One region of the Streptomyces sp. NPDC005492 genome, then DNA from elsewhere that is predicted to be linked to it. Evidence: riboswitches for the same ligand, from Rfam matches in the RefSeq annotation. Region 1 holds a riboswitch; each other region holds the start of a gene.

What was found. A riboswitch is a leader RNA that binds a small molecule or an ion and turns the genes downstream of it on or off. The one in region 1 is predicted to bind cyclic di-AMP.
Region 2: linked by a shared signal. The riboswitch ahead of ABZT04_RS41945 (M23 family metallopeptidase) and the one ahead of ABZT04_RS12805 (C40 family peptidase) in region 1 are both predicted to bind cyclic di-AMP.
Region 3: linked by a shared signal. The riboswitch ahead of ABZT04_RS34755 (M23 family metallopeptidase) and the one ahead of ABZT04_RS12805 (C40 family peptidase) in region 1 are both predicted to bind cyclic di-AMP.

What each region holds. Positions count from the first base shown of each region.
Region 1 covers NZ_JBEXDX010000007.1:202,858-206,261, forward strand. The annotation lists gene ABZT04_RS12795 (helix-turn-helix transcriptional regulator) at 1-696, opposite strand, end outside; gene ABZT04_RS12800 (ATP-binding protein) at 909-1,367, shown strand; gene ABZT04_RS12805 (C40 family peptidase) at 1,445-1,918, opposite strand; cyclic di-AMP (ydaO/yuaA leader) riboswitch at 1,922-2,103, opposite strand; gene ABZT04_RS12810 (hypothetical protein) at 2,444-2,752, opposite strand; gene ABZT04_RS12815 (ATP-dependent Clp protease proteolytic subunit) at 2,760-3,395, opposite strand.
Region 2 covers NZ_JBEXDX010000062.1:21,173-24,576, reverse strand. The annotation lists gene ABZT04_RS41950 (PP2C family protein-serine/threonine phosphatase) at 1-937, shown strand, start outside; cyclic di-AMP (ydaO/yuaA leader) riboswitch at 1,171-1,327, shown strand; gene ABZT04_RS41945 (M23 family metallopeptidase) at 1,339-2,346, shown strand; gene ABZT04_RS41940 (aldo/keto reductase) at 2,403-3,347, shown strand.
Region 3 covers NZ_JBEXDX010000037.1:23,933-27,336, forward strand. The annotation lists gene ABZT04_RS34745 (pitrilysin family protein) at 1-292, shown strand, start outside; gene ABZT04_RS34750 (pitrilysin family protein) at 289-1,677, shown strand; cyclic di-AMP (ydaO/yuaA leader) riboswitch at 1,881-2,045, shown strand; gene ABZT04_RS34755 (M23 family metallopeptidase) at 2,059-2,814, shown strand; gene ABZT04_RS34760 (GntR family transcriptional regulator) at 3,002-3,404, shown strand, end outside.

The DNA.
Region 1 (3,404 bases):
AAAGGAGAAGATAACGAAAGGGCCGGTGATGCCGATGTGTGCTCCTGCGGCGAACGGCAGTACCTGAAGCCTGACTTGGGGCAGTCGCGCGGCCTCCACGAGCCGGTCGAGCTGCCGCGCCATCACGCCTGGTCCGCCGACCTCCCGCCGCAGTACCGCCTCGTCGAGGACCACGCTCAGCGACAGCGGCGGATCAGCGCGCAGCACGTCCTGCCGGGCCAGCCGAACCCGCACCAGCGTGTCGAGCCGGTCGGCCCCGTCGTTGTCGAGGCCGCCCACCGCGGCCCGGGTCACCGCGCGGGCGTACTCGGGCGTCTGCAGCAAACCGGGGACCACCGACGTCTCCAGGTTGCGGATCGTGCTGGCCTGTGACTCCAGACTGATGAAGTCCCGGTAGGCGGGCGGCAGTACGCCGCGATAGGCGTGCCACCAGTGGTGTCGGCCGCCGTTGTCGTCCGAGCCCGCGAGCACGAGCAGCATGTCCCGAAGCTGGGCGTCACTCACCTGATAGGCATCGAGAAGTAACCGGACGTCAGGCGGTTTCACGCCACTCGCGCCGGTCTCGATCCGGCTCACCTTCGACTGGTGCCAGCCGACCAGTCGGGCTGCCTCCCCACTGGTGAGCCCCGCTTCCGCACGCAACGCGCGGAGTTCGGCGCCCAGTTTGCGGCGGCGCACCGCGGGACCGTACTGCATGGGTTTCTCCTTACTCCTTCCGAGCCGCCCAAATACGGTCTGAGGTCGCAGAGTTCACCGCTTCGAGCGACAGATATATGCATATCTTGGTGGATCGGCACCGTTACCGCCGAGGTAATGGCAGTCTGGCGAAGAAGCACCAGTCCGGGACCGTACTCGAACCATCCGCTCCGTGTCGGACACCGGTCCCGCGGGAAAGGGACGACCGCGCCATGGCAGACCATCTGGAAGCATCCGTCACTCTGCCGAGCGATCCCGCCTCGGTCTCCACCGCCCGCACCTACGTGGTCGGGACCCTCGCGGAATGGGGACTGCCGGCGGACACGGAGGTCGCCGACACCATCCGCCTCATCGTCTCCGAACTCGCCACCAACGCCGTACAGCACACCCTCGGACAGTCACCCACCTTCACGGTGGACATCCAGTTGGAGCGTGACGAACACCTGCGCATCGGCGTCACCGACAGCCACCCCCGCTTCCCCAAACGACTGCCGGCCGCCGTCCAGCAGGACAACGGCCGGGGGATGGTCATCATCCGCTGGCTGACCGCGGAGTGCGGCGGCAAACTCAAGGTCAGGCCCACCAGGGAGGGCGGCAAGACGGTCTCCGTCGAGGTGCCCTGGACGGTCCCGGCCCGACCGGTGACCGCAGCGGGCCAGCAGGAGCCGTAGGCCCTGTCGGCCTGGCGCACCCGAGGGGGTGGCGGCCCGTCAGGTGGCCGCCACCCCCTCGGGAGGCTCAGCGAGGGTCAGCTGACCCGGCCGTACCAGACGCTCTTGGTCCAGATCTTCTGCAAGCGCACCACGTCCCCGGTCTTGGGGGCGTGCCAGATCTTTCCCTTCCCGGCGTAGATGCCGACGTGGTAGACGCTGGAACCCGAGTGGAAGAACACCAGGTCCCCGGCCTTGCGGCCCTTGGCCGAGACGTGGTGGGTCTTGTTGTACTGCTGGGCCGCCGTACGGGGCAGCTTCTTGCCCGCCTTCTTGTACGAGTAGAGCGTCAGCCCGGAGCAGTCGAAGCGGCTCGGTCCGGTGGCGCCGTACCGGTAGGGGGAGCCCTTCTTGGAGGCGGCCACCTGGAGTGCCTTCGTCGCTGGTGTCGCGGCCGCGGCGTCGGATGCGACGCCCGGGATCACGACGGAGCCGCCCACGGCGGCGATGGCGAAGGCCGAGGCCGTACCGGCCCGGACCATCAGCGACGGGACACGATTGAGCGCAGTCATGCGCAACCCTTCGTCAGCCGCCTGTGAAGGATGACCTGTCGGATTCGGGCTGGCGAAGTTGCCCGGCCGCACACTCGCGGCTTCACCCCAAGGGCTGCTCGACCCGGTCATGGCGTGACCGTCCCGGCGACCCGTCGTGCTTGGGTCCTCCACTCCTGCCGATGCAATCCTGTCGACCTGTCATCCGGGCGGCGGCAGGACTCGGCGTCCGCCCGGATCGCCCCGCCGCTGCGGCGGGGTCTTGTCGTCAGACAGGGATCTTGACCCATGGATGTCCGAAAATCCCAACGGAACCGGGGATTTGTGGGGTTACTCACCACTCACCCGTTCGGGTGGACACCCCAATGTTCGAAGAGGTGTCGAGGGGCGCGCACCCCTCGGACCAGCACCGGAGCACTTCATCCGGCCCCCGGTCTACGCCAGTTGCGCAAGCCCGGGGGCCTCACGGACGGAGGAGTGGCTACTCCGATCGGGGGTAAGCCGTTCGGCCCGTTTCACCCGCGCCCGCGAGGACTCCGCATGCCCTCAACTGTCGGAGGGTGCGGGGATGGTGACGCGAGCCGTGCGGCGCTCCCCGTCCAGCACGCGCAGCGCCCGCGCGAGGGTGGGCGCGTGCAGCTCGGTCTCGCCCCGCTGGTGCATCAGCGCCAGCGCGTCCCGCAGCTCGGCCGCCTTGGCCACCAGCGCCTGAGCGGCCCTCAGACCACGGTAGGTGTCTCCGTGATGCGCGGGGTTGATACGGCCCAGCAGGTCGGCCACATCGAGATAACGGTCAATCAACTCGCCCTCGGCACGCGTCAGTGCGGGCAGCGGTGGAAGCTCCGGCGGCAGCATCGCGGGCTCACTCCCCGCCCGGCTCGGTGAGCGAGCTCCTGCGGCTGGGCACGATCCGGTCCACCAGGCCGTATTCCAGGGCCTGTTGGGCGTCCAGGATGCGGTCCCGCTCGATGTCCGCGCTCACCTGCTCCACCGTCCGGCCCGTGTGACGCGCCAGCAGCTCCTCCAGTCGGGACCGGGTGCGCGCCAACTCCTGTGCCTGGATGGCGAGATCACTCGCCTGACCGTGGACCGGCTCGGGCAGCGAGGGCTGGTGGATCACCATCCGCGCGCCCGGCAGCGCGGACCGCTTGCCCGGCGTGCCCGCCGCCAGCAGCACCGCGGCGGACGAGCCGGCCTGGCCCAGGCAGATCGTCTCCACGTCACAACTGACGTACTGGAGCGTGTCGTAGATCGCCGACATCGCGGTGAACGAGCCGCCGGGCGAGTTGATGTACAGCGAGATGTCCCGGTCCGGCGCCTGGTGTTCGAGGTGCATGAACTGGGCCATCACATCGTTCGCCGAGATGTCGTCGATCGGCGTCCCGAGGAAGACGATCCGCTCCTCCAGCAACTTCGAGTACGGGTCGAGGGTCCGGTGCCCGGCGCTGGTGCGCTCGGTGAACTCGGGCAGGACATGGCGGGCGGACGGTCGGGTCATGGCGTAGCC
Region 2 (3,404 bases), on a different contig from region 1:
CGCCCCGCTCTACTCGCGGCGCGGGACTGTACTCACCGGCCTGACCGCGGTCGCCGTCGTCCTCGCCATCCACCTGAAACTCGGCATCGTCCTGCGGATCGACGCGGTCACCGAGGTGGTCACCGTGGTGACGGTCGCCGGTCTCGCCGTCCTCATCAACCTCCTCGTCCGCCGCAGCAGCGAGCAGCTCGCCTCCGTACGCGAGATCGCCGAGGCCGCCCAGCGCGCGGTACTGCCCGAACCGGCCGAGCGGATCCGCGGGTTCGAGATCGCGGCACGGTACGAGGCCGCCCAGGAGGGCGCGTCCATCGGCGGCGACCTGTACGCGGTGCAGGACACCCCGCACGGCGTACGGCTGATCGTCGGCGACGTGCGCGGCAAGGGCATGGGCGCGGTCGCCGCCGTCGCCGTGGTGATCGGGGCGTTCCGGGAGGCGGCCCAGCAGGAGACCACCCTGGAGGAGGTCGCCGAGCGGCTGGAGCGGGCGCTGGCCCGCGAGGGCAGCCGGCGCGACGGGCTCGACGCGTTCGAGGGGTTCACCACGGCCGTCCTCGCCGAGATCCCGCACGGCGACGGCGTCGTACGGATCGTCGACCGGGGCCATCCGCCGCCGCTGCTCCTGGAGGCGGACGGCGCTGTGCACACCCTGCTCGTCAAAGAGCCCGCACTGCCGCTCGGCATGGGCGAGTTGGGGTACTGGCCCGACCGTGCCCAGGAGTTCGCCTTCCCGGACGGAGCCACGCTGCTGGTGTACACCGACGGGCTGTCCGAGGCCCGCGATCGCCACGGTGTCTTCTTCGATCCCGGGGAGCGGCTGGCCGGGCGGACCTTCCGCAGCCCCGAGGCGTTGCTCGGGATCCTTGCCAAGGAGGTGCGCCGGTACTCCGGGGGCGGGATGTCGGACGACATGGCGATGATCGCCGTACGGCATCCATGAACGGTGTCACCAGGTGTGATCGGGTGAGCGCCCTCCGCATAACAACTGACATACCGTCAATAGCTGTGTGAATTCTGAGACTTGGTCAACTCGCCCGTTTTTCGCCGGTCGTGGGCCCTTCGTCCAGCAAGGAAAGGTTAATGATCAAGCCGAACAGCTTGGAATCGGGTGCCCGGGTCTATTAACGTTCGATAACGCAGCGCGGTCGTCCCAGCCGTCACAAGAGACGGCTCCGTGCGCACGCGCCGAATCCCGCAAGGGAACCGGGGAACCACCACTTGGGGTGAATCGCTCGTCGACCGCCGTGGGAACACGGCGGGTTTACGCGCGTAGGAGACCTTCCTGCTCCGAACCCGTCAGCTAACCCGGTAGGCGAGAAGGAAGGAAAGGAGCACGCCCACGTGGCGTCCAACCAGGCTGCCCCAGAAGCCCCGTTCGTGTATGGCGGTTACCGCCCCGACGAGGGCCCCTGGGAGGAGTGGAACCCCAGCGCGGAGTCCGTTCCCCCCAACCGCGGCAAGCACCGTGTCGCCAAGCAGCGTGGTGGCGGGGGATTCGCCCGCAGCTCCACCGTCCTGGGCGTCGGTGTCATAGCCGCCGTGAGCGCCGGCGGGATGGCCAGCGCCAACACCGGCAAGCCGCCCGTCTCGATCTCCCTGCCGGACCTGCCCTCCGTGGGCCATCTGCTGGACGACTCCTCCAGCACCCCCAAGGGTTCCGCGACCGCGCTCAGCAGCGTCGGCGTGACCTCCACCGAGACCGCCAAGGGCACCTCGGACGCGGGCGAGTTGCTGCGCAACCGGATCATGGAGCAGGCCGAGCTCCAGCAGCTCCAGGTCGACGGCAAGTCGCAGGCGGCCGCCGAGGCCGCCGTCGCCAAGCAGGTCGACGACGCCGCGGCCAAGGCCGAGAAGGACGCCGCCGCCAAGGCCGCCGACGCGAAGAAGGCCGCCGAGGACGCCGCCAAGAAGAAGGCCGAGGCCGCGAAGCTCGCCGCGCTGGCCAAGCAGTACACCCTGCCGGTCGGGTCGTACACGATCACCGGCACCTTCGGTCAGGCCGGCACCATGTGGTCCTCCGGCTACCACACCGGACTCGACTTCGCCGCGCCCACCGGCACGCTGATCAAGGCCATTCACAGCGGCACGGTCACCGAGGCGGGCTGGGCCGGGTCGTACGGCTACCGCACCATCATCACCCTCGACGACGGCACCGAGCTGTGGTTCTGCCACCAGTCCTCGATCAACGTCAGCGTCGGGCAGAAGGTCGCCACGGGTGATGTCATCGGCCGCGTCGGCGCCACCGGCAACGTGACCGGGCCGCACCTGCACCTCGAGGTCCACATCAACGGCGCCGCGACCGCCAGCGACCCGGCGCCTTGGCTGCGCAGCAAGGGGCTCAACCCCTGAGGCACCCGGCGATCTCGCTGGAATATCCGGTTCCGGTCCGGCTGTTGACGTAGAGCATGACTTCTCTTCGCAAGCTGGGCCGGTCCGACCTCGACATCTTCCCGCTCGTCCTCGGCGGCAACGTCTTCGGCTGGACCGCGGACGAGGCCGCCTCCTTCGCCGTGCTCGACGCGTACACGGCCGCCGGAGGCAACTTCGTCGACACCGCCGACTCGTACACGGCGTGGATCGAGGGCCACAAGGGCGGTGAGTCCGAGACCGTCATCGGCAGGTGGCTGGCGGCCCGCGGCAACCGCGCCGACGTCGTCATCGCCACCAAGGTCAGCCAACACCCCGACTACCAGGGCCTGTCCGCCGCCAACATCAAGGCCGCGGCCGACGCCTCCCTGCGCCGCCTGGGCACCGACTACATCGACCTGTACTACCCGCACTTCGACAAGGAGGACGTGCCGGTCGAGGAGATCGTCGGCACGCTCGACGAGCTGGTGCGGGCGGGCAAGGTACGGCACATCGCCGCCTCCAACATCTCACCGGCGCGCCTCCAGGCCTCCCTCGACCTCTCCGACCGCGAGGGCCTGGCGCGCTATGTCGCCATCCAGCCCCACTACAACCTCGTCTCCCGCGACACCTACGAGGGCGAGCTGCGCGACGTCGCCGAACGCGGCGGCCTCTCGGCCCTCCCGTACTTCGCCCTGGCGGCCGGCTTCCTCACCGGCAAGTACCGCCCCGGCACGACAGTGGAGAGCGCACGGGCGGGGCGCGCGGCCCAGTACCTCGAATCGGAGCGCGGGCAGAATGTGCTGACCACCCTGGACGAGATCGCGCAGGCCCACGAGGCCCCCGTCGCGACGGTCGCCCTGGCCTGGCTCACCGCCCAGCCGACGGTCGCCGCACCGATCGCGTCCGCCCGGACGGTGGAGCAACTGCCGGCGCTGTTGGCGGTGGCGGAACTGGAGCTGACGGAGGGGGAGTTGGGGTTGTTGACGGAGGCGTCGGCGTAGGTCGCGGCCGGGAAGTCCTGCTTCTCACGCGCGCTGCTGGTGTCGCCGGTCGGTGCG
Region 3 (3,404 bases), on a different contig from region 1:
AATGGAGCGCGCCCAGGCCCAGTTGGAGCGTGAGTGGCTGGACCGTCTCGGCACGGTCGCGGGCCGCGCCGACGAACTCTGCCGCTACGCCGTCCTGTTCGGCGACCCGCAGCTCGCCCTGACCGCCGTACAGCGCGTCCTGGACGTGACGGCCGAGGAGGTCCAGGAGGTCGCCAAGGCCCGCCTGCGCCCCGACAACCGCGCGGTGCTCGTGTACGAGCCGATCGCGGACGAGGATGACGAGGACACCGAAGCAGCGGCCACCGACGAGAACGAGGAGGCGGCCAAGTGACCGAGCTCGCCACGATGGAATTCCACCCGCAGCCCCAGGCGGGCGAGGCCAGGCCCTGGGCCTTCCCGGCGCCCGAGCGAGGCACGCTCGGCAACGGCCTGACCGTCCTGCGCTGCCACCGCCCCGGCCAGCAGGTCGTCGCCGTCGAGGTGCTCCTGGACGCGCCCCTGGACGCCGAACCGGCCGGCCTGGACGGCGTCGCCACGATCACCGCGCGTGCCTTCTCCGAGGGCACCGACAAGCACTCCGCCGAGGAGTTCGCCGCTGAGCTGGAGCGCTCCGGCGCCACCCTCGACGCGCACGCCGACCACCCCGGACTGCGTCTGAGCCTGGAGGTCCCGGCCTCGCGCCTGGCCAAGGGGCTCGGCCTGCTGTCCGACGCGCTGCGCGCGCCCGCCTTCGCGGACAGCGAGGTCGAGCGGCTGGTCCGCAACCGCCTCGACGAGATCCCGCACGAGACGGCCAACCCGTCCCGCCGCGCGGCCAAGGAGCTGTCCAAGGAGCTGTTCCCGGCGAGCTCGCGCATGTCGCGTCCGCGCCAAGGCACCGAGGAGACCGTCCAGAAGATCGACTCGGCCGCCGTACGCGCCTTCTACGACCGGCACGTCCGCCCCGCGACGGCCACTGTCGTGGTCGTCGGCGACCTCACCGGCATCGACCTGGACGCGCTGCTCGCCGACACCCTGGGCTCGTGGACGGGTTCCTCCGCCCAGCCGCGCCCCGTGCCCTCGGTGACCGCCGACGACAGCGGACGGGTCGTGATCGTGCACCGACCCGGCGCCGTCCAGACGCAGTTGCTCATCGGCCGGGTCGGATCCGACCGGCACGACCGTGTCTGGCCGGCCCAGGTGCTCGGCACGTACTGCCTCGGCGGCACCCTCACCTCCCGCCTGGACCGCGTCCTGCGGGAGGAGAAGGGCTACACCTACGGTGTGCGGGCGTTCGGCCAGGTGCTGCGCTCGGCGCCCGACGGCACCGGCATCTCGATGCTCGCCATCAGCGGCTCCGTGGACACCCCGAACACGGGCCCCGCCCTGGACGACCTGTGGACGGTGCTGCGCACGCTCGCGGAGGGCGGACTCACCGACGCCGAGCGGGACATCGCCGTACAGAACCTCGTCGGGGTGGCGCCGCTCAAGTACGAGACCGCCGCGGCCGTGGCGAGCACGCTGGCCGACCAGGTCGAGCAGCACCTGCCCGACGACTACCAGGCGACGCTTTACCAGCAGCTCGCCGCGACCGGCACCGTCGAGGCCACCGCGGCGGTCGTGAACGCCTTCCCGGTGGACCGTCTGGTGACGGTCCTGGTCGGCGACGCGGAGCAGATCAAGGAGCCCGTGGCGGCTCTCGGCATCGGCGAAGTGACCGTCGTTCCGGCGGAGTAGAGGGTTGCGCGGCGGCACGCGCGCGTGAGGGCCCTGGTGACTGAGGCGTCATCAGGGCCCTCTCATGTCCGAATTGGGGGAGAGGTTGCCTGTCTGCCCTGTGGCATGCGCTACAAAAACCGTGATCCGTTTGGGGATTGAAAGTGGCCCCCCTTAGCGTCGGTCCGGCTGTCCGTCAGGCACCGCGCCGCACCAGCGGCACCGGACAGTCATCGCCGAGTCCCCGTACGGCGCGAGCCAGGGGAGCCGGGGACCCACATCAAGAGTCCCTGGGGTGAATCGGACGCCCGCGCACCGCGAGGGGGTCCGTAGGAGACCTTCCTGCTCCGAACCCGTCAGCTAACCCGGTAGGCGAGAAGGAAGGAAAGGACCAGCCACTTCATGGCGTTCACCCGCGCCACCGGGAAGCACCGTCGCCCGAGCCGGACCCACCGCACCACCGTTCGTGCCGCGAGTGTCGCGGCTCTCGCCACCTCCGGCGTCGTCGGCACCCTGGCCGCCGCCCCGGCGTTCGCCGCGGAGCCCGCCGCCGAGCAGACCGGCCTCACCCCCGTCGTCGCCATCGGCGACTCCGTGGCCGAGAAGATCGACGCCCAGGCCGCCGCCCAGCAGCAGGCCGCCGATGAGCAGGCCGCCAAGGAGATCGCCCGGGCCAAGGCCGCCGCGCTGGCCAAGGCGGAGCGCGACGCGGCGGCACGCGCCGCCCGCGCGGCCGAGCGCAAGAAGCTCAACACCTTCGTCGCGCCGGTCTCGAACTCGTATGTCTCCACCGGCTACAAGACCGGCGGTTCCCTGTGGTCCTCCGGTGCCCACACGGGCATCGACTTCCACGCCTCGACCGGCACCTCCGTCCACGCGGTGGGCTCCGGCACGGTCGTCGACGCGGGCTGGGGCGGCTCGTACGGCAATCAAGTAGTGATCAAGATGGCGGACGGCATGTACACCATGTACGGCCACCTGTCGTCCATCGGCGTCTCCGTCGGCCAGACGGTCACCCCGGGCCAGCAGATCGGCCTCTCCGGGGCCACCGGCAACGTCACCGGGCCGCACCTCCACTTCGAGGCCCGCACGACCGCCGAGTACGGCTCCGACGTCGACCCCGTCGCCTACCTCCGCAAGCACGGCGTGAACGTCTGACGACGCACCACCGCACTTCCCGAAGCCCTGGCCCGCCGGCCGGGGCTTTCGGTGTTTGTGGAGCCCGCCTGTCCAAAAAATATCCATGGATTCCGGCCCCCCATCGGAAATTCCCGCTCATTGCAATAGAGTCACGGAACACACGTCAATCGTCGACGTTTCACGGGGATTAAGGCGGAGGTCGGACATGCGTATTCCGGCGCACTCGGTATGCACGGCGATCCGGGACGACATCGTCGCCGGTGTCTACGAGCGCGGCGGCCGGCTCACGGAGGAACTCCTCGCGCGCCGGTACGGCGTCTCGCGCGTCCCCGTGCGGGAGGCCCTGCGCACGCTGGAGGCCGAGGGGTTCGTGGTGACCCGGCGGCACGCGGGCGCGTGCGTCGCGGAACCGACCGAGCAGGAGGCCGCCGACCTGCTGGAGATGCGGATGCTGCTGGAGCCGCTCGGCGCCTCACGGGCCGCCCAGCGGCGCACCGAGGCCCACCTCAAGGTGTTGCGCGGTCTCGTCAGGCTGGGCCAGGAGCGCGCCAGGCGGGGCAACAGCGAGGACCTGCGCTCCCTGGGCAGTTGGTTCCACGAGACGCTGG